Regions from separate parts of the Arthrobacter sp. 10T416 genome, predicted to be linked through region 3. Evidence: riboswitches for the same ligand, from Rfam matches in the RefSeq annotation. Region 3 holds a riboswitch; each other region holds the start of a gene.
The links. A riboswitch is a leader RNA that binds a small molecule or an ion and turns the genes downstream of it on or off. The one in region 3 is predicted to bind cyclic di-AMP.
Positions count from the first base shown of each region.

Region 1: another riboswitch for cyclic di-AMP. It lies ahead of AC1DBE_RS02430 (NlpC/P60 family protein); the one in region 3 lies ahead of AC1DBE_RS06655 (NlpC/P60 family protein).
Region 2: another riboswitch for cyclic di-AMP. It lies ahead of AC1DBE_RS11650 (aggregation-promoting factor C-terminal-like domain-containing protein); the one in region 3 lies ahead of AC1DBE_RS06655 (NlpC/P60 family protein).

Region 1 covers NZ_JBFTHI010000001.1:527,664-537,965, forward strand. Annotated here, with positions in the region: gene AC1DBE_RS02400 (sensor histidine kinase) at 1-51, shown strand, start outside; gene AC1DBE_RS02405 (cation:proton antiporter) at 156-1,310, shown strand; gene AC1DBE_RS02410 (esterase/lipase family protein) at 1,553-2,440, shown strand; gene AC1DBE_RS02415 (DUF5129 domain-containing protein) at 2,548-3,975, shown strand; gene AC1DBE_RS02420 (cupin domain-containing protein) at 4,061-4,438, shown strand; gene AC1DBE_RS02425 (dihydrofolate reductase family protein) at 4,493-5,050, shown strand; gene AC1DBE_RS02430 (NlpC/P60 family protein) at 5,133-5,885, opposite strand; cyclic di-AMP (ydaO/yuaA leader) riboswitch at 5,890-6,055, opposite strand; gene AC1DBE_RS02435 (hypothetical protein) at 6,257-6,511, shown strand; gene AC1DBE_RS02440 (DNA alkylation repair protein) at 6,478-7,125, opposite strand; gene AC1DBE_RS02445 (Ig-like domain-containing protein) at 7,198-10,302, opposite strand, start outside.
Region 2 covers NZ_JBFTHI010000010.1:61,547-71,848, forward strand. Annotated here, with positions in the region: gene AC1DBE_RS11625 (response regulator transcription factor) at 1-297, shown strand, start outside; gene AC1DBE_RS11630 (HAMP domain-containing sensor histidine kinase) at 394-1,869, shown strand; gene AC1DBE_RS11635 (bifunctional glycosyltransferase family 2/GtrA family protein) at 1,950-3,314, shown strand; gene AC1DBE_RS11640 (glycosyltransferase family 39 protein) at 3,315-5,282, shown strand; gene AC1DBE_RS11645 (ArnT family glycosyltransferase) at 5,289-7,373, shown strand; cyclic di-AMP (ydaO/yuaA leader) riboswitch at 7,627-7,796, shown strand; gene AC1DBE_RS11650 (aggregation-promoting factor C-terminal-like domain-containing protein) at 7,795-8,520, shown strand; gene AC1DBE_RS11655 (VOC family protein) at 8,656-9,033, opposite strand; gene upp (uracil phosphoribosyltransferase) at 9,113-9,748, opposite strand; gene AC1DBE_RS11665 (phosphatase PAP2 family protein) at 9,761-10,302, opposite strand, start outside.
Region 3 covers NZ_JBFTHI010000004.1:49,035-59,336, forward strand. Annotated here, with positions in the region: gene AC1DBE_RS06650 (M23 family metallopeptidase) at 1-690, shown strand, start outside; cyclic di-AMP (ydaO/yuaA leader) riboswitch at 818-995, shown strand; gene AC1DBE_RS06655 (NlpC/P60 family protein) at 1,259-2,014, shown strand; gene AC1DBE_RS06660 (HNH endonuclease) at 2,271-2,771, shown strand; gene AC1DBE_RS06665 (NTP transferase domain-containing protein) at 2,820-3,767, shown strand; gene AC1DBE_RS06670 (molybdopterin molybdotransferase MoeA) at 3,764-5,254, shown strand; gene fdhD (formate dehydrogenase accessory sulfurtransferase FdhD) at 5,342-6,211, shown strand; gene AC1DBE_RS06680 (alpha-mannosidase) at 6,380-9,406, shown strand; gene AC1DBE_RS06685 (hypothetical protein) at 9,632-10,302, opposite strand, start outside.

The DNA of each region.
Region 1 (10,302 bases), on a different contig from region 3:
GGGGCCGACGGAACGGTTATGCAGATCATCCTTCCCCCGGCCGCACCCTAACTCCGACGCCGGGGCGCCCAGACGCGGGCACCCGAACGTCCGCGGGGCTACTCTCATTCCATGGCGAGAGAATGCAGGACGCGTGCCAGCCGGGCAGGCACCGGATGACGTTCCTGTCCCTGTCGCTGATCGCGGTGGTCGCGCTGGCCGGGCCGCTCCTCGCATTGCCGGCCCGCTGGCGGCTGCCCGTTGTCCTCGGCGAGCTGCTCGCCGGCGTGGTGATAGGCCGGACCGGCTTCTCCCTCGTCGATCCCGAAGACCCCACCCTCAGCCTCTTGGCCAGCATCGGCTTCGCACTGATGATGTTCGTCGCCGGAACCCACGTCCCGGTCCGGGACCCGGAAATCCGAGCGGCCCTGGGGAAGGGGTCGGCCCGGACCGCGCTGGCGGCCGCGGCGGCAGTGATCGTCGGCACGGGGGTGGGCCTGGCGTTCGGCACCGGCCATGCCCCGTTGTACGCCGTGCTCCTGGCGTCCTCGTCCGCGGCCCTGGTGCTCCCGATCGTCGACTCACTGCGCCTGCGCGGACCGGACGTCGTCGCCACGACAGCCCAGGTGGCCATTGCCGACATCGCCTGCATTCTCGCCCTGCCGCTGGCGGTGGACCCGCCGAATGCAGGACGCGCCGCCCTGGGGGCGCTCGCGGTGGGAGCCGCCGCCGTCGCCCTCTTCTTCGTGCTGCGAGCCCTGGAGCGAAACGGGACCCGGCAGCGGATGCACCGGTTGTCCGAGGACCGCAAGTTTGCCCTGGAGCTGCGGATCCAGCTGGCACTGCTGTTTGCCCTGGCCGGAGTGGCGAGCTTCGGCCACGTATCGGTGATGCTGGCGGGGTTCTCGTTCGGACTGGTGGTCTCCGCCGTCGGCGAACCCCGGCGCCTGGCCCGCCAGCTTTTTGCCGTGAGCGACGGCTTTCTTGGCCCCATCTTTTTCGTCTGGCTGGGCGCTTCCCTTAACCTGCGTGACCTCGCCGGGCATCCGGACATGGTCCTCCTGGGATTGTCGCTGGGGATCGGCACCCTTCTGCTCCATGCCGGCCTCAGGGTGTTCGGAGTGCCGCTGCCGCTCGGCGTACTCTCCGCCGCCCAGCTGGGTGTGCCGGTGGCGGCAGCCAGCATCGGCACACAGCTCCATGTCCTGCAGCCCGGAGAGAACGCGGCCCTGCTCCTGGGCGCGCTGGTGACTATCGCCGCGAGCGCCTGGGCGGGATCGCGGGCCGCCCGGGACTTCGCCCCGCCGTCCGGCGCCGCAGCCGTCGGCTAAGCCAGCGGAAACCGGAGGTGCGAAACGCGAAAACGTGCACGCTGCCCGCCCCGGTTACCGGAAAGTAACCCCCTTCGACCAAATAATCGTGCACAAACGTGCAGAATCCTCTGAACGTCGCGCCATGGTCCCTACCGTGGAAAGGGTTGGCGTGAGTCAGGTCACAGTGGGGAAGGGCCGGCAACTCGCCTGCATCCATCAAGCCCCTCACCGCTGAGGGGCCCAACCTAAGAGGTAGTCCCGTGACCCAGCCCAATATTGCGTCCCGACCGGCCCGCGCAGTCGCCAAGTCCGCCGCGCTCGCAGCCATCGCCCTGCTCTGCGGATCCCTGGCGTCGGCCCCCGCGGCCACCGCAGACACCGTGGACATCTCCCCGCCCGGGGCAAACGACTGGTCCTGCAAGCCCAGCGCGGCGCACCCCCGTCCCGTGATCCTCGTCCCGGGCACCTTTGAGAACATGGCGAAGAACTGGGCCACCATGTCGCCTGCCCTTAAGAACCAGGGCTACTGCGTCTATGCCCTCAATTACGGAGCGACCAACGGGATCGATGCCACCGGACCGGTCGCCGACTCCGCAGCCCAGCTTGCCCCGTTCGTTGATGCCGTGCTGGCCTCGACCGGCGCAAAGCAGGTGGACCTGGTGGGGCACAGCCAGGGCGGGATGATGCCCCGGTACTACCTGGGGTTCCTGAACGGGGCGAAAAAGGTCAACCAGCTGGTGGGCATCGCCCCGTCGAACCACGGGACCCAGGGACTGATTACACCGGTCCCGGGCTCCGTGCCGCCGGCAACGTCGGTTGGCGGCTCCAATTGCCAGGCCTGCGCCGACCAGCAGGCCGGCTCCGCGTTCCTGACCAAGCTGAACTCCATCGGAGACACCGTGGCCGGACCGGTGTACACCGTCATCTCCACCACGCACGATGAGGTAGTGACCCCGTACCAGAGCCAGTTCCTGGCCGGATCCGCGCAGAAGGTCACCAACATCACCATCCAGGACAAGTGCCCGGCGGATGTGATCGAGCACGACCAGACGCCGAACGACCCCGTGGTGCAGCGCCTCGTCTCCAACGCGCTGGGCCGGCCCGCCGGGCAGCCGGCGGATCCTGCGTACCGGCCAAGCTGCGTCTAACCGGGAACCGGGGGCTTCTGATCGTCGACGACGCCGGCAGCAGACACTAGTCTCTGACCATGGGGATCATCCGGAACGTCTTTGGCCACAAACCGCCGGCTGTACTAATGCTGTTCACCGCCGTGGCGGGTCTCCTGCTGGGACCCGCCGCGGCGGCGTTCGCTGTTGCGCCGGTCGGCGTCGTCGTGGAGGACAAGGCCGGGGTCCTGGACCGCAATACGCTGCTCCCGGCCGTGCAGCAGATCGAGTTCTACCAGCCCACCACCGTCGCCATATATACGTACAACGGCAGCGCGGCGGACAATCTGAATGAAGAGGTCCTGCGCTTCGCCCGGGCGGAGCACCCGGACTGGATCAGCAAGGACGGCCAGAAATGGGCCGACGGCCTGTTCATCTTCGCGCTGGATCCGGTGGGCCGGCACGTCGGGACCTACATGGGCGAAGACCGGAAGGTATCCCTGGAGCAGCGCACCGACATCCAGGACGCAGCCAAGGAACTGCTGCGCGACGCCCAGTGGACGGACGGGACCATTGCCGGCATCCGCCGCGGCGCGGAACTAATCAACCAGCCCTGGTACCGCTCCACCGCCTTCCTGGTCACCGCCTGGAGCGCCGCAGGAACGGTGGTGGCCGGTGCGGGCGCCTGGTTGCTGGTGCGGTGGCGCACCCGGGTGGGAAGCCGCAGGGAAATTGCCCGCGGTGACGCAAACTACTCCAACGTCAGCATGGACCTGCAGGTGACCGAACTCAACGCAGGCACCATCCCGGCGTCCTCGCGCTACGGCAGCACGGTGCTGGAGAAACACCGCACCTTCCTGAGCCGCTATAAAGCCGCCACGGGCCTCTCCAACCAGGTACACGCGCTGACGTCCCGGGAACTCTCACGCAGGCCCGGCCTGGCGCTGGCCCGGGAGTACGCCGATGCGGCCGCGGAACTCGATGCCCTGGACGACGTCATCGCCGACACAAACGCCCTGCTGAACCGCGGGTCCACGTGGGCGACGGCGTGGGACCGTCAACTGGCACCGTTCCGCAGCGACCTGGCCGGCATTGAGGGCATGCTCGCCAAGGGCCACGGTGAAGGCGATTCCGCGACGGCCGCTTCCCTGCGGTCCTTCCGCGACGCCAGCCAGCGGGACATGGAACGCTGGACCGCAGACCTCGCGGACGGCACCATCACCCCTGAGACGGCGCTTGACCGCTTGCGCGACGCCAGGACTGAACTGTCCGGGCTGCTCAAGGCCCACGCCGACACGGTAATCGCGGGCTATGCACGCAATGACCGGGAGGCCGAGCTCATGCGGACGCAGATGGAGGAAGCGCAGGAAGGAACGGGGAAGAAGCAACGGCGCAGTTACGAGCCAAGCATCCTGGGCACGGTGTATCCGTCGTACTACTTTTTCTCGGTCCCCACCTTTAATACTGGGCTCAGCACCGGGGTTTCCAGCGTCAGCTCAGCCCGGGGCGGAAGCACCACGGGATACGGCGGCTCGGGCGGCAGTTTTTCCGGTTCCGGGAGCTCCTCCAGCTTCTAGGAAAGGTGTATCGACAACCGGCGGCCAACCGAGGATTCTTGGCTCCGTAAGCAGTTAAATTCCCTGAGCGAAAAGAGGGAGTGCAATGTCCACCAACGTTGTCACCCAGCTGCAAGTAAAATCCCACAATTCCCCTGATGAAAAGCGCCGGCCGGACAAGAGCGAGATCGACATCGTGTCGGTCGGCGACTACACCATCGGCCGGCTGAGTTTCGAGCCGGGATGGCGCTGGTCCGAATGCATCAAACCCGTGGTGAACACTGATTCCTGCCAGAACAGCCACGTTGGCTTCTGCGTGTCTGGCAAGCTGACTGTCGAGACCACCGACGGCGGCCGGATCGACATCGCCGCCGGCGACTCCTACACCATTCCGCCGGGCCACGACGCCTGGGTTGAAGGCGGCGATCCGTTCGTCGGGGTTGAGTTCCTGAGTGCGGCCGCCTACGCCAAATTACCGGACTAGGCACCACCCGCACGGCCCTTCCCGTGGCGGCGGGGCCACGGGTACGCTCGGGCCATGCGGAAGATCATCGTAGCGATGCAGGTTTCCCTGGACGGCTTCTTCGAGGGACCGGACGGCGACATTGGCTGGCACATGGTCGATGACGAACTCCACGGCTACTTTAACGACCAGCTAAGCACCATGGGGGCGTTCCTGGATGGCCGGGTCACCTACCAGCTGATGGCCGACTACTGGCCGACGGCGGACCAGGACCCGGACAGCTCACCGCGGGAGGTCGAGTTTGCCCGGATCTGGCGTGACATGCCGAAAATCGTCTACTCCCGGACCCTCCGGGAAGCCGGCTGGAACACCACGGTGGTGCGCGACGTCGTTGCGGAGGAGGTGCTGGCGCTCAAGGCCGAGCCCGGCGGGGACCTGGCGCTCGGCGGCGCGGAACTTGCAGACACTTTCCGCCGGCACGGACTGATCGACGAGTACTGGATCTTTGTCCATCCCGTCCTGCTGGGCCGGGGTAAGCCGTTGTTCAAGCCTGCGGAGGGCAGGACGGCAATGGCCCTCGCTGAAACCCGCAGGTTCGGCAACGGCGTGGTCCTGCTGCGGTACGGCAGCTAGGCGTTCAAAACACCAAAAGGCCGGCGGCCGGGTGCCCGAGGGCAACCGGCCGCCGGCCTTGGAAAGAGGCCTTGCGCGGTAATTAGGCGCCGGCGCGGACGAACGTCACGCTGCCGGTGGCGGTGAGCCACGACAGGGGGTGCTTGATGGTCTGGTTGCTGCCGTTCATGCCACCACTGATGGCCTGGCCGTCGCCGGCGTAGATGGCCACGTGGCCGGACTGGACGATCATGTCGCCAGGCTGCGGGGTGCTGACAACCTTGCCGTAGTTCATGAACTGCTGCGGACCAAGGTCGCCCACCGGGATGCCGGCTGCGCCCAGGGCCTTTTCGACCATGGCGGTGCAGTCCTGGGTGATACCGATCTGGCTGTAGGCGGCCGAGAGCATCGCGGCGTTGACTCCGCCGGCTGCCGGGGCAGGTGCGACTGCAGCCTTTGCCTGGACCGTGATCTGGGGTGCGGCCGGAGCCTGGGCAACCACAGGGGCGGGGACGGCGGCGGGAGCCGGTGCCGCAGCCACGGGCTTCGGCTGTTCGATGACGGGTGCCGGCGTGGTGGCGACTGCCGGGCGGTCGAAGCTGATGCGCACGGCGGAGTCCGCCGAGACGGGCGCCGAAACCTTGCTGCCGACGTCCACGGAGGATGCCGGGGCGGCGTCACGCTCGGCCGGTGCGGTGGCGGCGTTGGCGGCCATGCCGCTGGTGAGGACCAGGCCGGAGGCTGCGAAGATCACCGCGGCCTGGCGGCCGATGGTGCCGGACTTGACCGAGAATGCTGAACCCCGCCCGGCGGTTGCGTCGGAGCGATGGCGCGCAGAAGTAATGCTTGAAGACATGAATGTTGCCTCTCCCAATGCCTGCGAGGTGAGCTGTCGGATTCGGATGGGAGGCACCCGGCCGCGGGCCCGTCTGAAACGGACGCTGTGCGGCTTCACCCCAAGACCCGCTAAGAGCGCAGGTCGAAAGTGGTTTCCCCGTCTCTGCCAGATGGTTGCATTCGGATCCCGGGCCGCGGCAGAGTTAGGCAATCGGCTCGGGAGCGCCCGTATCGGATACAAACAGGCACCCATCAACGGTAACGACTCCGCGCCGGATTGTCACATTCAGGTAACGGGACCGTGTTGTGGCGGCAAAATTTTCCTACGTCCGGGTGCCCCGCCGCGCATAGGATGAAGGCATCCAGCGTTCCCGGAGCGGAGGCCCGAACATGACCAGTCCCTGTGTGGCAATCTGCCAGCTGAGCGACCAGCCCCGGGAGGATTTTGATGTCAACACCGAATTGCTGGTCCTGGAAGGAACCGAGATCCATGTCGGCACCTGGGACGCCGAGCCGCGTGACGGGGGCTTCGATGTGCACGTCCTGAACGACCGGGTGGACGCGCTGGGGTTTATGGTGGTCACGGACTGGCAGTTCCTGGACGGGAAAGCCTACGCCGTGGTGGAGCGCCGGCCCGGCACGTAACCGCTCTTCGCCTTTTCCGTACCGCCCGTTTCGACTGCTTCCCGGACCAGCCCGGCGTCGTCCGCGGTCCCCGTCCGGGCCAGCCCCGCCTGCCGCTGCCAGCGGTCCCAGTCGCCGTCCCCGGCCCGGAGCCCGCGGAGCGGGGCCAGCAGGGCGGCCCGCCGCAGCCAATCGTCCGGATCCTGCAGCCAGCGGCCCAGCACGGCCTCCGCGCGGGAACGGTTCTGGCCGGCGAGGCCTGCGGTGAGCGGCCCGACGACGTCGGTCGCCAGCGGATCGGCCAGCTCGCGCAGGCGCGCGGTCCGCAGGAAACCTTCGATCCGGGTCAGGTCCGAGTTATCCAGCACCGGAAGGCGGGACTGGAGCAGGACGACGGCGGCGAACCGGCGCTCGAAGACGGGCGCCTCCCACAGTTCCGAGCAGAGGGCGGTGATGTCGTCATGGCTTAGGTTCCGGTACCGCCGCAGTGCGTCCCGGACCGTTCCCCGGATGGCCCCGACGGATGAACCGTAGCTTGCCAGCCCGGTCCCGAAACGGGCCCGGGCCTCCTCCGCCCGCTGCCACGAGCCCTCCCGCTGCAGGGCCGAGTCAATGAATTCACCGGCTTCGCTCATGGGTCCATTCTGTCGTGCCGCCGCCGGGGTGTGCCGCCGCTGCGGTGCGCCGCGCGGCGGCCGTGGCCCGTCTCAGCCGGTGACCAGCCTGGTTGTCCGGTTCCAGGTCAGCCGGCCCCGCTGGAAGTCCGAGGCCCGGCCGACGGTGACCGCGTACTCATCCGTGGTGGGGTACCCGAGCCGTCCGCTTTCCCTGCCCAGGGCAGTCCAGCGGCCGCGGATCGCGCCCAGGACAAAGTGGGCGCCTGTCTTCGCGGTCCAGTAGATGGACGATCCGGACGAGCCGGCGAAGTGGTTGTAGCGTCCCAGCCCGTCCGGGGTGCGGGTCTCGTCCTGCGTCGGATAACCGAGCGGGCCGCGCTCCCGGCCCATCGCCGTCCACTTGGCCCGGATGACCCCCACAATGTAGTGCGCCCCGGTGGCGGGTGACCAGTAGATCGAGGCCCCGCCCGAGCCGGAGAAGTGGCCGTACCGGCCGATCGTGTCCGGGGTGGTCAGCTGGTCAGTGGTCGGGAACCCGAGGATTCCGGCGGCCCCGCCCATGGCCTTGTAGCGGGCGTAGATGGCGCCGCCCACCCAGTGCGCCCCGGTGGCCTGGGACCAGCAGATGACGCCCTTGACGTAGTCCTGGCACTTTCCTGCCCCGACCGGGTACTCCAGGGTCAGCGACCTGCCCAAAACCGACCTCGGGTCGCCGGCGCCGGTCTGGTAGGCCTTCAGGGCGATGGGGTCATCGACGCCGGCCCCGGTGAGCATGACCTTCTGCGCGCCCTGCCCGTCGTCGGCGGTAATCAGGTAGTAGGTGTCCGCGGTTCCGGCCTGGCCGACCGCCGTGGGCTTGAACGTGACGCTCTGGTAGGCGGATTCACCCGCGGGGATCACGAGGCCTTCGGCGATGGGATTGGTGGTGGAGAAGACCCCGAGCGGCGCCTTCGCCTTGGTGATGGTCATTGGGATATTGCCGGTGTTCACAATCGTGAAGTCCCACGTGGCCGAGGTCCCGATCGGAACATTGCCGAACGCCAGGGACGGCGGGAGCTGCAGGTGGGCCGCTCCCGAGACGGCGGTGGCGTTCACGGGGACGGTCAGCGAGCCGCGGTTGGTGGTGACCACCAGCTGGTCAGTGACGGGGGTCGCCGTTGTGGGGCTGAACGTCACCGAGACAGGGACCGAGGTGAGGGGCTGGATGACCTGGCCCACCGCCGGAACCGTGGCGGGGTCGACGCTCAGGGATGCATTGGCCGGCAGGGTCACACCCGTAACGGTTGCAACGCTCAGGCCCGTGTTGACGACGTTGACCGTCTGCCGGCTGCTGGTTTGGGTCGGGACACTGGTGTAGGTGAGCGTCGCCGGAGTGGCGCCCAGGCCTTCCTTGGTTCCTATGGCATGGACCCCCAAAAGGTCCACCTCGCCGTCGGCCATGGTGACAGTCAGCGCCCCGTCCGCCTGTCCCGGGGCTGCCGGCGCGAACGTCACCGGAACCGTCAAGCTCGCCCCGTTCGCCAGCGTGCGCGGCAGCGCCAGCGTGCCAATCCCGAACGGAGCGGCCGCCGTGACGGTCTGAACCGTGACGGCGCGTGTGGCGGTGATGGTCACGGAGCCGGTCTTCACCGTGCCGACCTCAGCCGTCCCGAGGTCTCCGCTGGCGGTGCCCATCGCGGACGTGGTCGGCGCGCCGAACCCGATGATGTGGCCGTCCCGCGTCCCGACGTAGACCCGGCCGTTGTCGGTTGCCACAGTTGAGAACTTGGCTGCAATGCCCAGCGGCGCAGTGAAGACCTGCTGGAGTTTGCCGGCGCTGTCCGGAAGGGCGCGGTAAGCCCGAAGCTCAGCTCCGGTACCGGTGGGGCCGGTGACGTAGACCGCCCACACCAGGGCGGTGGACGCGTTGGTGCCGTTGGAGGTTACGGACGGGGCCCCGGAGGTATAGCCGAACGTGCCTACGGAGGTCCCGACCGAGGCCAGCTGGATGCCGCCGGTGCTGCTGGGCAGGAGCTTATGCGCCCGGAGGTACCCCTTGTTCTCGACGGTGTAGACGTAGCCGCCGCTGGTGGTCCCAAGGAAGGCCGGCCGTCCCCAGACTCCGCTGTACGGCCCGGCCTCGTCGACGACCGCATCGGTACCGCCGGCCCCCTGCCCCATGCCGCCCAGGTTGTCCCGGTCCAGCAGGTAGACGCGCCCGTCCTTCCCGACCTGCACCAGCAGCCGGGGATGCGCTGCGGTTCCATAGCCGGCCGGGATGGCGATGGGCGCACCGGATCCGAGGTCGGCGTCGTTCTGGTCCAGCTTGGCGTTGTTGGCGGGGCTGAAGAAGTCGGTGGGTTTGAGGTTGCCGTCGGCGCCGACGGTGAGCCGGACGACGGACTCGGCCAGGGTGGCGGGCGGGGTCTTCCCGGGACCGGCTTTCGGGGAGATGCCGTTGCCGGTGGAGAAGAGGATCTGGCCGGCGCCGTCGGAGACCAGTCCCCCGCCGGACTGCCAGATGCCGCCCTCCGCGCTGCTGTTGCCCGATTCGGTGGCCCACATGGTGGTCTGGCGGCCGGCGGTAGAAACACCGACGACGTAGCCCACGAATGGCGCCCAGTCACAGTGGCTCGCGAAACCGGCGTACACAACCCCGCCCAGCAGCAACAACCCGGGCCGCTGCATGGCGGTCATGGCGTTGAACGGCCGGGTCGGGTCGTTGGTCGGGGCGCCCCCGATCAGGACGGGGAATCCGGGCCGTTCGGCACCCGTGGTCCGGTCCAGGGAGTGCATGTACCAGTGCGGGAGCTGCGGGGTGGCGCCGTCGTTCGTCTTGGCCAGCATAAAAACACTGTTGGTCGCGGCGTCGTAGACAGGGGTCGAGGTGACACCTACGTTGGGGGCGAGGTCGCCGCAGCTGACGGTTGCGGACGGCCACGCCGGCCCGAGGTTCCGCTGCCACCTCAGCGCTCCGGTGCTGCTGTCCAGGCCGTAGGCGTTGTTGTTCTCGGTCGCGGCTATCACGGTGCCGCCCACCACCAGGGGTTGGGCGTAGACCTGGCCGTCCACCGTTGCGGAGAACAGTTTGCCGAAGTTCGAGGACGCGACCGACGTCGGCGACAGGATGGTCTCGTTGCTGTCCCACCCGGTCCGCAGCAGGTCGTGGGCGATGGTGCCGACGTCGGCGGCAGCACCGGCACCGACGCTCAGCCC
Region 2 (10,302 bases), on a different contig from region 3:
GAGCTGGTCGTGGGCGATCTGGTGCTCAATGTCGATACCCGCGACGTCACCCGGGCCGGCGAGGAACTGCACCTGACCGCAACCCAGTTTGAGCTGCTGCGCTACCTCATGGAAAACCCCAAACGGGTCATCAGCAAGGCCCAGATCCTGGACCGCGTCTGGGACTACGATTTCGGCGGCCAGGCGAACATTGTCGAGCTCTACATCTCCTACCTGCGCAAGAAAATCGACGCCAACCACGCACCCATGATCCACACCGTGCGCGGCGCCGGCTACGTCCTGAAACCGGCGGACTGATCCGTGCCTACCCTTTCCGGCGTGACGCCAACGCCCGGCCGCGACTGGCGGAACCCGTCCACCTGGCATTTGCGCACCCGCCTGGTCCTGGTGGCCATGGCGTTGCTGGTGGCGATCTGCGGGGCCGTAGGCGTGGTCAGCTACGCCTCCATGGACGTGTTCCTGACCCGGCAGCTCGATACCCAGCTGGCCCAGGCCTCCCACCGCGCCAGCGAGTTCGGCCGGCCGGTCCCGGACGACTCCGGCCGCCGGCCCGACCCGCTGGAGGCGCGCGGCCAGGGCATCGGGACGCTGAACGCCCGGATCGCCAACGGCACGGTCAGCAACCCGGGGTTTTTGGCCGGGGACGCCACCCGCAAGAGCCTCTCCCCCGATGACAATGCGGTCCTCCTGGCACTAACCCCGGACGGCATCCCGGTGGAACGAAGCCTGTCGGCAGGCGCCTACCGGCTCACGGCCGTCCGCGCCCCTTACGGGGACATCATTGTCACCGGACTGCCGCTGGAGGAAAAACAAAACACCCTGGCCTCGCTGGTCTGGACCCTCGCCATTGTGTCCGCCGGCGGCCTCGTGCTGATCGGCCTGGCCGGCACCGCCATCATCCGGCGCACCATGAAGCCGCTCGAGCAGCTCTCCGAGGTGGCCACTAAAGTCTCCCGCCTGCCTCTGGACGCCGGCGAGGTGGCGCTGGGGGTACGCGTCCCGGCGTCGGCCGCCCATCCGGGAACGGAAGTGGGCAGCGTGGGGCACGCGCTGAACCAGATGCTGGACAACGTCTCCAACGCCCTCGAAGCGCGGCAGGAGAGCGAGATGAAGGTCCGGCAGTTCGTGGCCGACGCCTCGCACGAACTCCGCACCCCGCTGACCGCCATCCGCGGCTACACCGAACTGATGCGCATGACCGAACACTTCTCGCCCGACGGCGCGAAATCCCTGGCCCGCGTCCAGAGCCAGTCCGAGCGGATGACCACCCTCGTGGAGGATCTGCTGCTGCTGGCCCGGCTGGACGAGGGGCAGCCGCTGAAGATCACCGACGTCGACCTCACCCAGCTGGCCGTGGAAACGGTGAGCGACGAAAAGGTCATGGCCCCCGACCGCCGCTGGCAGCTCGAGCTCCCGGACCAACCCGTGGTGGTCCGCGGCGACGCCACCCAGCTCCACCAGGTCCTCGCCAACCTGCTCTCCAACGCGCGCAAACACACGGACCCCGGGACGAAGGTGGTCACCGGTGTGATGCGCTCAGCGGACGGCAGCGCCGTGGTCACCGTGACGGATAACGGCAACGGCATCGCCCCCGAATTCATCGGCCGGGTCTTCGCCCGCTTCGCCCGGGCCGACGCCTCCCGCGCCAACCCGGCCACGGCGGCTGCGTCCGCCGCTGCGCCCGCGGTTTCGGTGCCCGGGCGGGGCACGACGGCGGTCGCCGCCACGGCGTCCGAGGGCACCAGCGGCCTGGGGCTGTCCATTGTGCAGTCGATTGTCGCGGCCCACGGCGGCACCGTCGAAGTCTCGTCCCGGCCCGGACGGACCGAGTTCGCCGTCCGCCTTCCGGCAGTGCCGCCGTCGTCGTAATCCGCCGCGGCCCGGACTTCCACAGCCCCAGCACAGCTTGACCCTAAAGCCCTCTAATGGGCGGCCTGAAAAGTGGAACCATGACGTTCACAGACCAGGCCCCAGGAACCCTGCCCCACTCCCCGGCGACGCCGGCCGGCCCGGTGTTGACCGGCCCCGGCACCCGGCGCGCAGCTATCGTCCCGCGTACCGGCAGTCCGCTGCTGGACGTCACCATTCCCGTTTTCAATGAGGAACGCGACCTCGAAGCCTGCCTGCGCCGGCTCCACGCGTATCTGCGGGGCTCGTTCCCGCACTCGTTCCGGATCACGGTGGCGGACAACGCCAGCACCGACGGCACACTCCAGGCGGCGGAGCGCGTGGCCCGCGAACTGCGCGAAGTGACGGTGGTCCACATGGCCGAAAAGGGCCGCGGGAATGCCCTGCGGAAGGTGTGGCTGGCTTCTTCGTCGCCCGTCCTGGCCTACATGGACGTGGACCTGTCCACCGACCTCGCGGCCCTGGGCCCGCTGCTGGCCCCGCTGATTTCGGGCCACTCGGACCTGGCGATCGGGACCCGGCTGACCCGCAACTCGCGCGTGGTCCGCGGGCCGAAGCGCGAATTCATCTCACGCGGCTACAACCTCCTGCTGCAGTCCCTGATGGGCGCGCATTTCAGCGACGCGCAGTGTGGATTCAAAGCGATCAGGGCCGACGTCGCCCGGCAGCTGCTGCCGCACACGCTGGACAACGCGTGGTTCTTTGACACCGAGCTGTTAGTCCTGGCCGAAAAGTGCGGCCTTCGGGTCCATGAAGTCCCCGTTGACTGGACTGACGATCCCGATTCGAGCGTGGACATCGTCCAGACGGCCCTCGCCGACCTGCGCGGGATGGCCCGCCTCAGCCGGGACCTGCTCTCGGGCCGCATTCCCGTTCCCGAGCTCCGCGCCGCCCTGGCCCGCGGACCGCTGCCGGCGTCGTCCCGGGCGCAGGAACAAAGCCCCGGCGGGAGCCTGTTCGGTCAACTGGTGCGGTTCGGCAGCATCGGGGTGGCCTCCACCCTGGCCTACCTGCTCATCTTCCTCTTGTGCCGCGGACTCATGGACCCCCAGCTGGCGAACTTCCTGGCGCTCCTCAGCACCGCCGTGGCCAATACGGCCGCCAACCGGCGGTTTACGTTCGGCATCCAGGGCAGCAGCCAGGCCGCGCGCCACCACTTCGAGGGCCTGCTGGTCTTCGGGATCGGGCTGGCCCTCACCTCGGGCGCACTGGCCCTGGTGCACGGCATGTCCGGCACGCCCGACCGGTGGCTGGAGCTGGCCACCGTCACCGCGGCCAACCTCGCCGCCACCGCCGTAAAGTTCCTGCTTTTCCGGCTGGTGGTCTTCCGCCACCGGACCGTCCCGGTGCCCGCTCCGGCTGGCGACCCTGCCCTTCCCCTCCCCAGCACAGAAACGGCCAAGTAAATGACCGCAACCATTAGCCCCGCTGCCGAAACCACCAACGGCGTCCCCGCTCCCCCGGCGCAGACCGCCCGGGCGCCCCGGCCCGCCGATCTGCCCCCGGGCGGGGTCCAGAACCGCCGCGGGCGTTTGCTCTTCGGGGCCCAACCACGCTGGGTGCGGCCCTCGGCGATCCTGTTGCTGCTCCTCACCGCCGCCCTCTACCTGTGGAACCTCGAAGCGACCGGCTACGCCAACTCCTTCTACGCGGCGGCCATCCAGGCGGGCACGAAGGACTGGACCGCGTTGCTGTTCGGTTCGCTTGACGCCGGCAACGCCATAACCGTGGACAAGCCGCCGGCGGCCCTCTGGATCCCGGCCCTGTCCGGACGGATTTTTGGCTTCTCTGCGTTGAGCATGCTCATCCCGCAGGCGCTGATGGGCGTGGCCGCCGTCGGCGTTCTCTACCTGGCCGTCAAGCGCGTCTCCGGCCCGGCCGCCGGCCTGCTGGCCGGCGGCGCCCTGGCCCTGACCCCCGTGGCCGCCCTGATGTTCCGCTTCAACAACCCCGACGCCATGCTCACCCTCTGCCTGGTGCTGGCCGCGTACTTCACCACCCGCGCGATCGAAAAGGCCGGCTGGAAGTGGCTTGCTGCCGCCGGCGCGGTGGTTGGGCTGGCGTTCCTCACCAAGATGCTGCAGGGCTTCCTGATTGTGCCCGGACTGGCGCTCGCCTACCTCTGGGCCGCCCCGACGACGCTGGGCCGCAGGCTCCTGCACCTGCTGGCGGCCGCCGGCGGCATTGCCGTCGTGGCCGGAAGCTACCTGGCCCTGTTCCAGCTCACGCCGGCCTCGGCGCGGCCCTACATGGCGGGGTCGGAGACCAACAGTTTCCTGGAACTCACGTTCGGCTACAACGGCCTGGGCCGGATCACGGGAACCGGCGGCGGGATGCCCGGCGGCGGCTTTGGCGGCAACGCCGGAGGGCCGGGCGGCAGCGGCAACGTAGGCTTCGGCGGCACGGCCGGCCTCACCCGGATGTTTGGCACCAGTTTTGGCGGCGAGGTGTCATGGCTTCTGCCGGCGGCCTTGATCCTGCTGGCCGCCGGGCTGTGGTTCACCCGGCGTGAGCCCCGCACGTCATCCACCCGCGCTGCGCTGGTGCTGTGGGGCGGATGGCTGGTGGTCACGGCCGGCATCTTCAGCTTCATGAGCGGCACCGTCCATCCGTACTACGCCGTGGCACTGGCCCCGGCAATTGCGGCCCTGGTCGGCATCGGATCCGCGGAGCTGTGGCGGGGCCGGATGCACTGGCCGGCGCGGATCGTCCTGGCCGTCACGGTTCTCGCCACCTCGGCATGGTCGGCCGCCCTCCTGGGCCGCGACCCGGCCTGGCTGCCCGGCCTCCGTGTGATCGTGGTGGCCCTGGGCGTACTGGCCGCCGCGGCCCTCCTGCTCCAGGTCGACAGCATGGCCGCGCTCCCGGTGCGGCTCCGCAAAGCCGCCACGGCCGCCGTCGTGGTCCTCTCCCTCCTGGCCGGCGGGCTGGGAACCGCCGCGTGGACGCTGGCGACGGCGGCCCAGCCGCACTCGGGTTCGATCCCCACCTCAGGTCCGACGGCGTCCGCGATGGGCGGCGGATTCGGACCCTCGGCGGGCCCGGGCGGCGCGACATCGTCGTCCGAACTCTCGACCCTGCTGAAGTCCTCCGGCACCAAATGGTCCGCGATTGTCTCCGGCGCCACCGAAGCAGCCAGCCTGGAACTCGCTACCGGCACCAGCGTCATTGCGCTGGGCGGCTGGAACGGCGGCGACCCCTACCCGACGCTCGCCCAGTTCCAGGCCATGGTGGACCGCGGCGAGATCGGCTACTTCATCTCCGGCGGCATGGGCGGGGGCCGCGGGGGCAACTCCGAGGTCGCCACCTGGGTGGCCGCCAACTACCAGGCCCAGACCGTGGGCAACGCCACCGTGTACAAGCTGGCAGGCTAGGCCGCCATGGCTGGGATCCTGGGCACGCGGACCGGAGTGTCAGACGGAATGTCCGACGGGGCGGCTGCAGGGGCGGTGGAGGGACGTCGCCTGCCGGGAACGGCCCGTGCACACCGGGCCGGGATGCACCCGATGCGGGCACGGGTGGAGCTGGCGGTCCTGCTCCTGGCGACGGCCGGGCTGTACCTGTGGAACCTCGGCGCCTCCGGCTGGGCCAACGCCTTCTATTCGGCCGCGGCCCAGGCAGGTTCGCAGGACTGGACGGCCTGGTTCTTCGGCTCATCCGACGCCGCCAACGCCATCACCGTGGACAAACCGCCGGCGTCGTTGTGGGTGATGGGACTCTCGGTGCGGTTGTTCGGACTCAACTCCTGGAGCATCCTCGTCCCGCAGGCGCTGATGGGTGTCGGCACGGTCTGGCTCGTTTATCTGGCCGTCCGCCGGGCGGCGGTACCCGCTGCGGCCGACCGGGTCCTGGCCCACCGCGCCGGGCTGCTGGCCGGCGCGGTGATGGCGCTGACCCCGGTTGCCGTCCTGATGTTCCGGTTCAACAACCCCGACGCCCTGCTGGTGCTCCTCATGACGGCGGCCGCCTACGCCGTGCTGCGCTCCATCCAGGACGCGCGTCTGCGGTGGCTACTGTTCGCCGGGGTGCTGCTGGGCTTCGGGTTCCTGACCAAGCAGCTTCAGGTGCTCCTGGTGGTTCCCGGGTTCGCCCTGGCGTACCTGCTCGCGGCACCGGCCGGAATCGGCAGACGCGTCCTTCATCTCCTCGCCGCCGGCGGTGCAATGGCCGCCGCGGCGGGGTGGTGGCTGGCCGCCGTCGAGGTCATCCCGGCGGCGGCCCGGCCGTACATCGGCGGGTCACAGAACAATTCGATCCTGGAGCTCACCCTTGGCTATAACGGCCTGGGCAGGCTCAGCGGGGACGAGACCGGGAGTGTGGGCGGCGGCAACGGCTGGGGCACCCCGGGCGTGTTCCGGCTGTTCAACACTGAGTTCGGCGGCCAGATTGCGTGGCTGATCCCCTCGGTGCTGCTGCTCGGCGCCGGGTTGTTCTGGCTGGGGCGGCGGGCACCGCGGACCGACGCCGTCCGGGCCTCCGTGATCATCTGGGGCTCGTGGGTCCTGGTCACCGGCCTGACCTTCAGCCTGATGGCCGGCATTATCCACCCGTATTACATGGTGGCGCTGGCTCCGGGGATCGCCGGACTGGCCGCGCTGGGCGGGGTTCTCCTGTGGCAGCGGCGGGAGCAGCCGGTGGCCGCCTTTGTGCTGGCCGGCGCCCTCGCCGCAGCCGGATTCATGGCCGCCGCCCTCCTCGGCCGCACGCCCGCGTTCCTGCCGTGGTTGCGCTGGGTGGTCCTGCTGGGCGCCCTGGCCGCCGCTGCCCTGGCGCTGTTCGCCGGGGCACGGGGCGTGCTGGGGTCCGGTGGAGCGCAAGCGCCGGGGCCGGACGGCACGCGCTCTCGCCCCGGCTCGGTTTCGCTCCTAACGCGCACGACGGCATCCCTCGCAGTTGCCGTTGCCCTCTCCGGTCCGCTGGCGTACTCGGTATCCACCGCGGCCACAGCCCATAGCGGCGCGATCGTCTCTGCCGGCCCCGCGGTGTCCGGCCGCGGTGCACCCGGAATGGCGCCGGCGGTGGTCGGTGCCGGCGGGCTGGGCGGGGCCGGCGGGTTGGGCGGAGCCGGCGGGATTGGCGGTCCGGGCGGCGGCAGGGGTGGCGGGATGGGAGGTCTACTCGGCGCCAGCACGCCGTCGGACGCCCTCGTCACCCTGCTCAAGGTCGACGCCGGCACCTTCACCTGGGCGGCCGCCGTCGTCGGCTCCAACAACGCTGCCGGCTACCAGCTGGCCACGCAGCTGCCCGTGATGGCCGTGGGCGGATTCAACGGGACGGACCCGGCCCCGACGCTGGAACAGTTCCAGCAGTACGTGGCCGCGGGGAAGATCCACTACTTCATCGCCGGGACAATGATGCAGGGCGAAACGGGCTCGGACGACGCCGCCCGGATCGCCTCGTGGGTCGCGGCCAACTTCACGGCCGCGAGTGTCGGCGGGACCGAGGTGTACCTGCTGGCGGGGTAGCTGCCGCCGAAGCACCCCGCCATTTCGACGGTTCCCTGCCGACTCGACGTTCATAAGCCTCGAGTGGGCGCGGAACCGTCGAAACGGGGCCGATGGCGGCGACGGAGACGGCCTGAGCACAGACCGGGTCTGCGGCAAGACGCCACGCTGCAGCTCGTGATCTCCGTTACCAAAATGTGACTTCTGAATGAAAGTCCGGTACCGTTTTAGAGTGCGGCAATCGATCTGGCCGCATATCCGGATTGACGCCATGCTCTGCCGCTTCCCGGATTCCGATGGACCAGGCAGAGGCGGGGGACCCAGTGTTCCCGGGCATTCTGCATCCATGCACCCAAGGGGTTAAGCCGCACGTCGATTTTCCGTGCGGCCGGATTTTGCATCCGAACCCAACAGCTAACTCCGTAGGCGTTGAGAGGCGAACATGACTGAATTCAAGGTACAAACGCGCCCCGAGGGCGCTAAACGCACATCCGACGCCGACACCGCGCGTCACCGGGCCGAGCCGTCCAAGCGTTCGTCGGCCCTGTCGCGGGTCGGCACCCGCTCCAACGGCAAGCGTGCCGCCGTCGTTGCCACCGCATTCGCCGTCCTGCTGGGGGCCGGCGCCGCGGGGCAGGCTTCCGGTACGTCCGCCCACACCACTGAGGCGGCCAAGGACTCGAAGGCTTCGCTGGAGACCCTGGACTTCGAACGCGTCGGAAGCACCAGCACACCGTCGCCCACGGCCATGAGTGTCGAGGCCCAGGCCTCCACGGTCAAGCCCGCCAAGGCTCCCGCCGCAGCGGCTCCGAAACCGGCTGCCGCCCCGGCGCCCGCTCCCACTAAGCCGGTGGCAGTCGACGACCCCGCAGGCGCACAGGCCTACGCCGCGTCCCAGCTGCCCGCCCACGGCTGGGCGCCGAGCGAGATGCAGTGCCTGATGAAGCTCTGGACCCGGGAATCGGACTGGAAGACCACCGCCACCAACGCCAGCAGCGGCGCCTACGGTGTGGTGCAGTCGCTGCCGGCCGAGAAGATGGCCAGCGCCGGCGCCGACTACCTGACCAACTACAAGACCCAGATCAACTGGGGCCTGCAGTACGTCCAGGAACGCTACGGTTCGCCGTGCGGTGCCCTGAACTTCCACTACGCGAACAACTGGTACTAAGAAACACCCCGCGGCCCTGCCGCACATAAAGCTCAGGCGAGGCCCCGGATCCACTGGATCCTGGGCCTCGCCCTCGTCTGCCGTCATTTGTAGCCGGCCGCGGCCCGCGAGCCCCGCGGCCGGGTGCGAGCCCCACTAGCCGTTCGTGCGGCCGGGGATGTACTGCACGGCCCATTTGTTGCCGTCCGGGTCGGCGAAGTACAGGAAGTGCCCCCAGTCCTGGACGTCGACGTCGCTGACGTCCACACCGTTGTCCTTCAGCTGCCGGTGCGCGGCCTGGATGTCGCTGACCACCAGTTGGAGGCTGGGAGCAGTGCCGGGTGGGGCATCTATGAGGCCCTCGCCGATCGCAATCGAGCACCCGGAGCCCGGCGGAGTCAGCTGGACAAACCGGATGCCTTCCGAGGGGCGTTCGTCGTAGTCGGCGTTGAAGCCCACTTTGTTGACGTAGAAATCCTTGGCCCGGTCCACGTCGGACACCGGCACCATAACAAGTTCAAGTTTCCAGTCCATGGGCACAGGCTAGCCCGGGACACGTTTCGCCGGAACCCCCGACGCCGGCACCCGCGAACGAATACCGGCGGACGGAAGCCTAGACCGCGATCCCGTACAGGCGGTCGCCGGCGTCGCCCAGGCCGGGCACAATGTAGGACTTTTCGTTCAGTTTCTCGTCAATCGAGGCCAGCACGATGGTGACATTGGCTTCCGAGAGCTCTTCTTCGAGCTTGGCGAGGCCCTCGGGGGCGGCCAGCAGGCAGATGCAGGTGACGTCGGAGGCGCCGCGCTTGAAGAGGAACTTGATGGCCTCGCGCAGGGTGCCGCCGGTTGCGAGCATCGGGTCCAGGACGAAGATCTGGCGATCCGTCAGGTCCTCGGGGAGACGCTCGGCGTAGGTGATGATGTCCAGTGTCTCTTCGTCGCGGGCCATGCCCAGGAAGCCGACCTCGGCGGTGGGAACCAGCTTGGTCATGCCCTCGAGCATGCCGAGTCCGGCGCGCAGGATCGGGACCACCAGCGGGGTGGGTTTGGTGAACGCCGTTCCGATGGTCGTACTGACCGGCGTCTCGATGGTCACCGGTTCGGTGCGGACGTCCCGGGTTGCCTCGTAGGCGAGGAGCGTCACGAGCTCCTCGGTGAGCTGGCGGAAGACCGGGGACGGGGTGTTCTTGTCCCGCAGAACGGTGAGCTTATGGGCGACCAGCGGGTGGTCCACAACGAGAGTGCGCATGGGTCAAAACTATCACCCGGACGCTGAGGACCGTCCCGCGCTGCCGGACGAATCGGCGTCGGCGGCATCACCGCCGGGCGCCCCCGCGCCGCCGTCGACGCCGGGGGCACGGTCGCGCAGGTGCGCCTCGTTATCGAACGTCGGGGCGGGCCCGGTGTGCTCCCGGTGCCGCAGCACATGGAAGAGCCTGTGTGCCAGGATCACGATCCCCACCCAGCCGAATCCGAGCACCCAGCCGATGATCACGTCGGTCATCCAGTGGTGGCCCAGGTAGACCCGGCTCATACCCATCGCGAAGATGAAAAGCACCCCGGCGGCGATCAGGCCGACCCGTGCGATGGTGCGGTGCACCTGGAGGCAGGCGAGGTAGACCACCAGCCCGATCACCACCGTGGTGTTCAGGGTGTGGCCGCTGGGGAACGACGGCGAGTTCTCGTAAGGGGGGACGGCGTCGGCGTGGTCCGGGCGGGCCCGTCCGATCAGCTTTTTGCCCAGCGACGTGGCGGTAATGGACACGGCTGCGGCGCCGCCGATCAGGATCAGGGGCCGCCAGG
Region 3 (10,302 bases):
CCGTTCCGGCAGGTGACCGACTTTGCCGCCGTCAGCGGTGTCGGGCAGAAAGCCGGCATTGCCCTGGCTGCCACCGGTCTGGTCCTCACCGTTGCCGTGCCGGCCACCGGCCCCGCGATGGCCACCGACACGGCCCGGTCCGGTTCCGTTTCCGCCGCGGCACAGCCGGAAGTCAAGGCCGCAGCAGCCGCAATCAACTTCAACCGCACCGCCGTGACCACCAAGGGCGATCCGGACAGCAAGCTCAAGCAGCTGCTCAGCGCCCAGTCGGCCGGCTCCATCACCCGGGCAGCGTCGGCAGGCAGCCTGGGCGCGCCGCTGGACGTGATGGTCACCGCTTCACCCTTCGGCTACCGCATCAGCCCCATCACCGGGGCCGTCGGCGAGTTCCACCGCGGCCAGGACTATGTCGCCCAGTGCGGCACGGCCGTGCACGCCGCGGCGAGCGGCACCGTTACCTTTTCCGGTTGGCACCCCTACGGGGGCGGCAACCGCATCGTGATCGACCATGGCAATGGCCTGGAGACCACGTACAACCACTTGTCGTCATCCAATGTCCACGTAGGCCAGCAGGTCTCACGCGGAGATGTCGTGGCGATGAGCGGGACCACCGGCGCCTCGACCGGCTGCCACCTCCACTTCGAGGTGATGGTTAATGGGGAAGTCGTTGACCCGCTGGGCTGGCTTTAGCCAACCCGAGGGACCACTCGCATTTCTGTGACACGCCGTGATCTGAATGTGACATTGAGTCCCAACTGCTGTACCGTATGAAGCACGCCAACTTCTCCGAAGTTGGCGCTCTTGAGTGGATTGCCTAACTCTGCCACCGCTCAAGGTCCGTTCGCATCACATCGTCTGGCAGGGGCGGGGGAACCAATTTTGGTCTTCGCAAGAAGACCTAGGGGTTAAGTCGCAAAGCTTCCCAGGAAGCAGCGCGGCCGGGTGACTCCCATCCGAATCCGACAGCTCACCTCGTAGGCATTGGGAGAGGCTACTTTCGTGTCTTCACGCCACAATGCTGCGCGTTCTCGCGCCAGCGAGGCTCAGATGAGCCCGCTGAACTCCATGCTCCGTGCTGCCCTTGCCGGCGCCCGGACTGGATCAGTAAACGCAGTTCCCGCTTTTGGCGCGTCTTCGCAGTACACCCTTCGCTAAGAAACCCGTTTCGGGGCGATCCGGCGTACCCCCAAGATGCCGGAGCGTCCTCAGTCCCGCCTGTCAAGCGCGCGGACACAAGGATCACGAAAGAGAGAACTAAATGACTACTCGTGCAAACATTGCACGCCACCGCGCGGAGGTCACCAAGACCAACTCGCTGGCTGTCATTGCTAAGGCCGTCGGCGACAACGCCGGTGGTATGGGTCGCCAGGCCGCGGTTATCGCTGCTGCCTCCGGCCTGGTACTGACCAGCGGTATCGCAGCCAACGCTGCCGAGACCAATGTTCAGCGCGAATCGACCTCCGCTTCCGCCACGGAAGTACAGTCCAACGCACCGGCCACCATCTCTGCGGCCTCCAGCATCGCCATCTCCTACGAGAAGCCGGCAGTCACCACCGCACCGGCCCCCTTTGTTGAGGAAGCCAAGCCGGTTGTCAACGTGCAGGAAGCCGGAACCACCACGGGTACCGGCACTGGCACCGCGGTCACCGCATCGCTGGACGCGAAGGCACCGGCCGCCGTCAGCGGCATGGGCGCCTCGATCGCCGCCGCTGCCTACGCACAGATCGGTGTGTCCCAGGACTGCACCATGCTGGTGACCAACGCGCTGGCCGCAGTGGGCGTCCACTACCACGGCTGGCCGGCTGGCTACCTCTCCCTGGGCCGCACCGTGAGCGCCGCTGAGGCTCAGCCGGGCGACCTCGCCTACTACCAGAACGGCGGCATGGGCATGGCCCACATCGCTGTTTACGTCGGCAACGGCATGGCCGTTCACGGCGGCTGGAACGGCGGAACCACCGCGCTGTACAGCGTCAACGTCGGCTCCGGCCCGGTCTTCATCCGCGTCGGCGGCTAGGACTTACCCCGGCCTACGGCCACAGCATTTCAAAGGACCCCTGCCCGGCGGCAGGGGTCCTTTGCCATGTACGGCGACGGCCCCACCGCCGTCGGGAGAGACCCGCTCCGGACGCGGCGCGATAGATCCGCGACGAATAAATTCGGTGATCCGGGCGATCCGTGTTTACTCTTGTGGTGTCGATCCATAGCCCGACCATGCACAGGGCAGCCGGCCCTCGTGCCCCTGGCGGGTGCGGCCGTGAAGAGGTATGCGGATGCGCACTCTCGTTCTGAATGCTGGATATGAACCGCTGACGGTAGTCACCTTCCGCCGGGCGCTGGTCCTTGTGCTGACAGGGAAGGCCAGTGTGGTGGCCGAGGGGGATGATCCCATAGTGGGCCCGCAAGAGATCCTCGGGCGCCCGTCGGTCATCCTGCTCAACCGCTACATCCGCCCCCGCTACAACACCCTCACGGCCGTCAGCCGGCGGGGCGTCCTCCGGCGTGACGGCCACCGCTGCGCCTACTGCTCCAAGGCCGCTCACACCATTGACCACGTGCAGCCCAAGTCCCGCGGCGGGGCCGACTCGTGGGAGAACCTTGTGGCCGCGTGCCTGCGCTGCAACAACGCCAAGGGCGACCACACCCCCGCCGAAATGGGCTGGAAGCTCGGGTTTGTGCCGGGTCCGCCCAGGGGCACGATCTGGCAGATCAAAGAGCTGGAGAAGCCAGCCCCGGCCTGGGATCCGTTCCTGCTCCCCGAAAAGGCGCACTAAGTCCCTCGCCCGGCAGCGCTCTGGCGCACGGGCGGCTAGGCTGGGCGGGTGGAATTCGACGCCGTAATTCTCGCCGGGGGACGGTCCTCCCGGCTCGGAGGCGCACCTAAAGCCCGGTTCACGGTGGACGGCGCCACCTTGCTGGAGCGGACCCTGCGTGCCGCCCGGGGCGCCCGCCGTACGGTGGTGGTCGGCCCGGACCCCGGCGGCCTCCCGCCCGGGGTGCTCGACTGCCGGGAAGACCCGCCGTTCTCCGGCCCGGCCGCGGCCATTGCCGCGGGACTCCGGCGCCTGGCCGGCGGCGGGCCGGGCTCTCCCGGCGCCGCCCCGCTGACCCTCGTGCTCGCCTGCGATATGCCCCACGTCGCCGGGGCGGTGCGCGCCCTCCTGGAAGCGGGAGCCGGCGTCGACGAAGCGGCCGGCGACGGCGTGCTCGCGGTGTCCCCGGACGGGCGGACGCAGCCCCTGGTGGGGCTTTATGGCACGGCCGCGCTAGAACGGGCCATTGCTGAAGCCGCCAGGCGAAACGCCCTGGCAGGCGGATCGGTCTTCTCCCTCCTTGCTAGTCTGGAGCTGCGGCAGGTTCCGGTCCCGCCGGGCTCCACGGACGACGTGGATACCTGGGAGGACGCCGCCGCTCTGGGTGCGGCCGACTCCAGCTCGGCCCCCCGGAAATGCGGCGGCCCAACTCGACCTTGGAGGCAAACGGTGAAGAGCCAGGATGAAACGCTAGAAGACTGGTGCCGTGCATTGCTGCAGGCCCTCGAGCTCGAAGACGTCGACATTGACATCAACGAAGTGCTGGGACTGGCCGGCGTCGCCGCCCACTCGGTGGTGCGCCCCGCCGCGCCGCTGACCACCTTCATCGCAGGCTTTGCCGCCGGACTGGCGTCCGGATCCGGCCAGGCGCCGGACAGCGTGTCCATGCAGGCCGCCATGGGCGTCGCCCGCAAACTCGCCAAGGAGTACGCGGCCGCCGAGGCTCCCGGGGCATGACGGCGGAGCCTCCCCGCGGCGGCGGCTCCCACGAGGACCGGCCCCGGCCCGACGCCGTCGCCCCTACCCCCGGATCCGCCCCCGGATCCGACGGCCCGGAAGAACCGGAGACCCCGCACCGGCACATCGCCCACAGCTGGCAGGAGGCCCGCCAGCTGGCGTTCGACTGCGCCACTCCGATCCCGCCCGCACCGGTCCCGCTCCGGAGTGCACTGGGCCGGACCCTTGCCGAGGACGTCCTTGCCCTGCACGACATGCCCCACTACCCGTCCTCCGCGATGGACGGCTGGGCGGTCAACGGCAGCGGGCCGTGGATCCTGGCCGACCCCGGACAGCGGCTGGCCCCGCACCAGGCGAGTCCGATTGTCACCGGAGGGCTCATCCCGCCCGGGGCGAAAGCTGTCCTCCGCAGCGAAAGCGGCGTCATCGCCCCCGATGAGGACGGGCTGCCGGAACTGAAGCTGGGCGGGGGAGCCAAACCCGGGGAACCCCGCAACGGTGAACATATCCGGAAGGCCGCCGAAGAGGCTGCGGCCGGGGAACTGCTGATCAGGGCCGGCACCGTACTCAACCCGGCGCATCTGGCCCTGGCCGCACTCGCCGGCCAGGACGAGCTGCGGGTGCTCGGCAAGCCCGTGGTCCGGCTGGTGCTCACGGGCGCCGAAGTCGTCAGTACGGGAGTCCCGGCGGCCGGGGAAGTCCGGGATACCTTCGGCCCGCAGCTGGCCGCCGTCGTCGAAATGCTCGGCGGTGTCTGCGCGGGCGAAGTCAAGATCGGGGACCGCGACGAGGAGTGGCTCGCCGCCCTCGAGGACACCAACGATCCCGCGGCAAGTAACGCCGCCCCGGGTGCCGTGCAGCCGGCCCAGGGCACCGCCCCGGCAGAGCCCGACGCGGAGCAGGTACCGGCCGACGTCGTTATCACCACCGGGGGAACCGGCCGGTCCGGCACCGACCACCTCCGGCGCACCGTCGCGGAACTGGGCGGCCGGCTGCTGATCGATGGCATCGCGATGCGCCCGGGGCACCCCGCCGTCCTGGCCGAGCTGCCCGACGGACGCTTCGTGATCGGGTTGCCCGGCAATCCGCTCGCGGCCATGATGGCGCTCTCCACCATCGGCGCGCCCCTGCTGGCGGCCCTGGGCCACGGGCCGGCACCCGCGGTCAGCGAGGTCCCCTGCGGCACCATGATCGACGCCGATCCCGGCCGGACGCGGCTGATGCCCTTCCGGATGCTGTACGGCATGGCCTCCCCGGCCCAGCACACCGGGCCGGGCATGATGCGCGGGCTGGCCGCGGCCGACGGCATCCTGGTGGTCCCGCCGCACGGCGTGCAGCTCGGCGAGACGGTGCCGGCGTTTGCCCTGCCCTGGGGTGCGCCCCTGCCCGCGCCCGCTGCCGCGAAAGCCCCCGCCAAACCGGCCGCAAAACGCACCACCCGCAAGGCCGCCGAGGGGCCGGTGGACTGGAGCGCCCTGCTTGGCTGACGCGCCAACCACGTTCATGATGGATGTAGGACCGGACCGCCTCCGCGGGCGGACGGTACCGCACGCACTGCTGATGAGGAGTATCCAATGGGCCGCCTGACACAACGCCGCAAGGTGCACAAATTCGTGCTGGACGGCTCCCCGCAGGCCCTGGAATTCCCGGTCCGGCACCGCGAGGACGTGCTGGCGGTCGAAGAACCACTGGAGATCCGGCTGGGCCACCTGTCCTACTCCGTGACCATGCGGACCCCCGGCAGTGACTTCGACCTGGTGGCCGGCTTCCTGGTCTCCGAGGGTGTCATTTGGGAACCGGAGCAACTCGTCTCGCTGCGCTTCTGCGCCGGCGAGGACGAGGACGGCGTCCAGACCTTCAACGTCGTCGAAGCCCAGCTGCGCGCCGACGTCGTCCGGCCGGACACGGGCCGGAATTTCTTCACCTCCAGCTCCTGCGGGATCTGCGGCACCGACTCGATCGACGCCGTCCGCAAGTCATCCCACTTCAGCCCGGCCGGGGATCCGCTGACCATTCCCGTGGAGACCCTCGCGTCGCTGCCGGACCGGCTCCGCGAAGCCCAGGCCGTTTTCGACGTTACGGGCGGAGTCCACGCCGCCGGACTGTTCCGGATCTCCGACGACGGGTCCGCCGAGCTGCTGTGCCTGCGCGAGGACGTGGGGCGGCACAATGCCGTGGACAAGGTGGTGGGCTGGGCGCTGCGCGAGGGGCTGCTGCCGCTCCGCGGGACTGTCCTCCAGGTGTCCGGCCGGGCGTCGTTTGAGCTGGTCCAGAAAGCATCGCTGGCCGGGATCCCGATCCTCGCCGCCGTCAGTGCGCCCTCGAGCCTGGCCGTGGAACTCGCCGAGGCGGGCGGGATGACACTGGCCGGGTTCAGCCGGGGCACCACCCTCAATGTCTACGCGGGGCACGAGCGCGTGGGCGTCCCGGCTGCCATCGCCTGAGCCACCACCTGGCCCGCCGCAGCGCCCGCCGCAGAACCCCGTCGGCGAACCGGTGGCACCCGGGCGTCGTTGGCTTAACCGCGCCCGGCGCCGTAGATTTTATCCATCGACTGGACGCAAGGTCGAGCACGACGTCGAACTGCCCGCACCAGCGCTAAGAGGATCACATTGCACGACGACCGCCGTCTCACGGAAGTCCGGCTGGACCGCTTTCTGCGCGAACGCATCATCCCCGCGGTTTATCCGCGCAGCCTCCCGCTCACCCTGAGCAGTTGGGACGTGCCCGACGAACCGGTCCCGGTTCAGGAGGCGCTGCAGCAGGACTTCGTGCCGCAGCCGCAGGGGGCGCCGTGGGGGCGTCCCTGGAGTACCAAATGGCTGCGCCTCCAGGGTGAGGTACCCGAGGGCTGGGGCGGCGGCGCGGACACGGCCGTGGAAATCCTGGTGAACCTCGGCTTCAGCACCGACGCGCCCGGATTCCAGTGCGAAGGCACCGCCTGGCGGCCGGACGGAACAGTGATCAAGGCCGTCTCGCCGCGCAACCAGTACATTCCCCTGAAGCTCCTCGGCACCGGCCTGGCGGTGGATTTCTATGTCGAGGCGGCAGCCAACCCGGACCTCTCACAGGGCTGGACGTTCGCCGCCACCCCCTACGGGGACAAAGCGACCGCCGGCTCCGAACCCCACTACCGGCTCGGCCCGATCGTGATCGCCGAAATCAACCAGACTGTCTGGGACCTGCAGCAGGAAATCGTTGCGCTCAGCGGGCTGATGCACGAACTGCCGATGGACCTGCCGCGCCGGCCCGAGATCCTGCGGGCGTTCGAGCGGATGCTGGACATCATGGACCCCGACGACGTGCCGGGCACGGCCGCCGCCGGCCGGGCCGCGCTGGCGGAGGTCCTGGACCGGCCGGCCTACGCCTCGTCGCACCAGCTGGTCGCCACCGGGCACGCCCACATCGACTCGGCCTGGCTCTGGCCGGTCCGGGAAACCATCCGGAAATGCGCCCGCACGTTCTCCAACGTTGTGGCGCTGATGGATGAGGATCCGTCCTTCGTGTTCTCCTGCTCCTCGGCCCAGCAGCTGTCCTGGATCAAGGAGTACTACCCCGAGCTCTTCGGGCGGATCCGGGAGAAGGTGAAAGCGGGGCAGTTCGTGCCCGTCGGCGGTATGTGGGTCGAATCGGACACGAACATGCCCGGCGGTGAAGCCATGGCGCGGCAGTTCCTGGAAGGCAAGAGCTTCTTCCAGGCGGAGTTCGGGGTCGACTGCCAGGAGGCGTGGCTCCCGGACAGCTTTGGCTACTCCGGCGCACTGCCGCAAATCGTCAAGGCCGCCGGCAGCCGCTGGTTCCTGACCCAGAAGATCTCCTGGAACCAGGTCAACCGCATGCCGCACCACACGTTCCACTGGGAGGGCATCGACGGCACCAGGCTCTTCACCCACTTCCCGCCGGTGGACTCCTACAACTCCGACGTCAGCGCCCGCGACCTCGCCCACGCCGAACGGAACTTCCGGGACCACGGCCGCGGCACCATGTCCCTGCTTCCGTTCGGCTACGGCGACGGCGGTGGCGGCCCCACACGGGAGATGCTGGCCGCGGCCCGGCGTGCCTCGGACCTGGAGGGCTCCCCCCGGGTCCGGCTCGGCTCGGCCGCGGAGTTCTTCGCCGGCGCCGAGGCGGAATACGAGGCGCTGCCCGTCTGGGTGGGCGAGATGTACCTCGAACTGCACCGCGGCACGTACACCAGCCAGGCGAACACCAAGCGCGGGAACCGGCGCAGTGAGCATCTGCTCCGCGAGGCCGAACTGTGGAGCGCCACCGCCGCGGTCAGGTGCGGCGCACCGTATCCGGCGGCCGAACTCAAGCGGCTCTGGCGGCTGGTGCTGCTGCAGCAGTTCCACGACATCCTGCCGGGCAGTTCGATTGCCTGGGTGCACCAGGACGCCGAGCGGAACTACGCAGCCGTCGCCCGCCAGCTGGAGGAGATCATCGCCGACGCCGCCGGTGCGCTGGTGGGGGAGGGCGAGCAGGAGTTCCTGCTGAACGCCGCCCCGCACGCCCGCGACGGGGTGCCGGCGCTCGCCGCCGCAGCACCCGTCCTCACGGAGGCCGCCGTGCAGTCGACGCCCGCTGCCGGTGGCGGCCACGTGCTGGACAACGGGATCATCCGCGCCGAGGTGACTGCCGACGGCCTCCTGGTCTCACTCCGGGACCACGCCAGCGGGCGGGAAGCGATCGCCCCCGGCCAGTTCGGCAATCTCCTCGAACTGCACCGGGACACCCCCAACGAATGGGACGCATGGGACATTGATGCGTTCTACCGGCGCAACGTCACGCCCCTGACCGCGGCGCTCGCCGTGCGGTGCGAGCACGACGGCGGGGCCGCCGTCGTCGTTGTGGAGCGGCTGGCCGGCACGTCGCCGATAACCCAGCGGCTGCGGCTGGCGCCCGGCGCGGCCTCGCTCGAGATCTCCACTGCCGTGGACTGGCAGGAGCGGGAGAAGCTGCTCAAACTCGGCTTTGGGTTCGACGTCCGGGCCGACCGTTCGGCGTCGGAAACACAGTTCGGCCATGTCTACCGGCCCACCCACGTCAATACGTCGTGGGAAGCGGCCAAGTTCGAAATCTGCGCCCACCGGTGGATCCATGTGGGCGAACCCGGCTACGGGGTGGCAGTTTCCAACGCGGCCAGCTACGGGCACGACGTCACCCGTGCCGTCCGGCCGGACGACGGCGGCACCACCACCACGGTGCGGGTCTCCCTGCTGCGGGCGCCGAAGTTCCCGGATCCTAATGCCGACCGCGGACCGCACGAACTGACCGTTACCGTTCGTCCCGGCGCCGGAATTGCCGACGCCGTCGAGGAGGGATACCGCACCAACCTGGCCCCGCGCGTGGTCAGGGGAGCCCGGGCCGTGGAACCGCTGGTCAGTGTGTCCAACCCGGCTCTGGTAATCGAGGCGGTCAAGCTGGCAGAGGACGCCTCCGGTGACGTGGTGGTCCGGCTCTACGAGTCGCTCGGGGAACGGTCCGCCGGTACGGTGAGAGCCAACTTCGAGGCTCTGGGGGTGCACGCGGTGGATCTGCTGGAACGGCCGGACAACGCGCCGGGAGTGACCGTCCGGGACGGCGCCGCGGAGCTGGTGCTGCGGCCCTTCCAGCTGGTGACCTTGAGGTTCCGGCGCTAGGGACGGCGGGCTGAGGCTGCCGCGGCCGGACTAAAAAGGGGACGAAAGGCCCGTTAACCAGGCTGAGTGGGAGCGGTCCTTCCGGACCGCTACCACTCATCCCCCCAATGGCGCTTGGACGTTTTGCCAGGCTCAGTAAGACTGAATCCCCATTCACGGAGCCGGCTGGCGCTTTCACACATTTATGATTCTCTCACGCTCTAATGATTTTGTGAACGCCTCGGGCTACTTTTTACGGAACGTTGCGGGAGCGTTATGTGGCGGACGCGACACTTGCCCGGAAAACCAGAAGACCAGCAGGCCCAAAACGTACCCCAACACTGCCGCATAGTTGACCGTGAGCCGGACCGCATCCCAGGAGCCCGGGGCAAAGGACGCCGGGATGCTGGCAATGGCGGCGGCGGCTCCAACGAAGGTGAGGGCAGCCCCTGCCCGCACCAGCCGGGGCAGGGCCGACCTCACGGTTGCGAGCAGCGGGGGCAGGAGGACCAGGGAAACGAGCGCCGGGTAGCTGCGGCCGGCTGCGGCATAGATCGGGGCCAGGACGGCGTTCCGGCCGTTGTCCGTCAGGTTCTGCAGTCCCACCGAGGAGCCGCGCGTGTCCATCAGCAGGAACGTCACCGCCACCGCCAGGCAGGCCACCGCCAGCGTCCAGCGGCCCACAGGCCCGGTAATAAGCCGCCGCGCACGGGCGGCGCCCAGTCCCTTGGCGAGCCTCAGCCCCACCAGGAACACCATGCCGAAGACGATGAACCGCAGGATCAGGTTGGTCAGGTTCCGGCCGCCCAGCGCCCCGTCGATGGCGGTGTAGGGGCCGGGGACGCTCAGGAAGCTGCACAGGGTGGCGAGGAACATGATGCCGAACACGGTCCGGTTCCGCTTGTGCAGGGCATCGG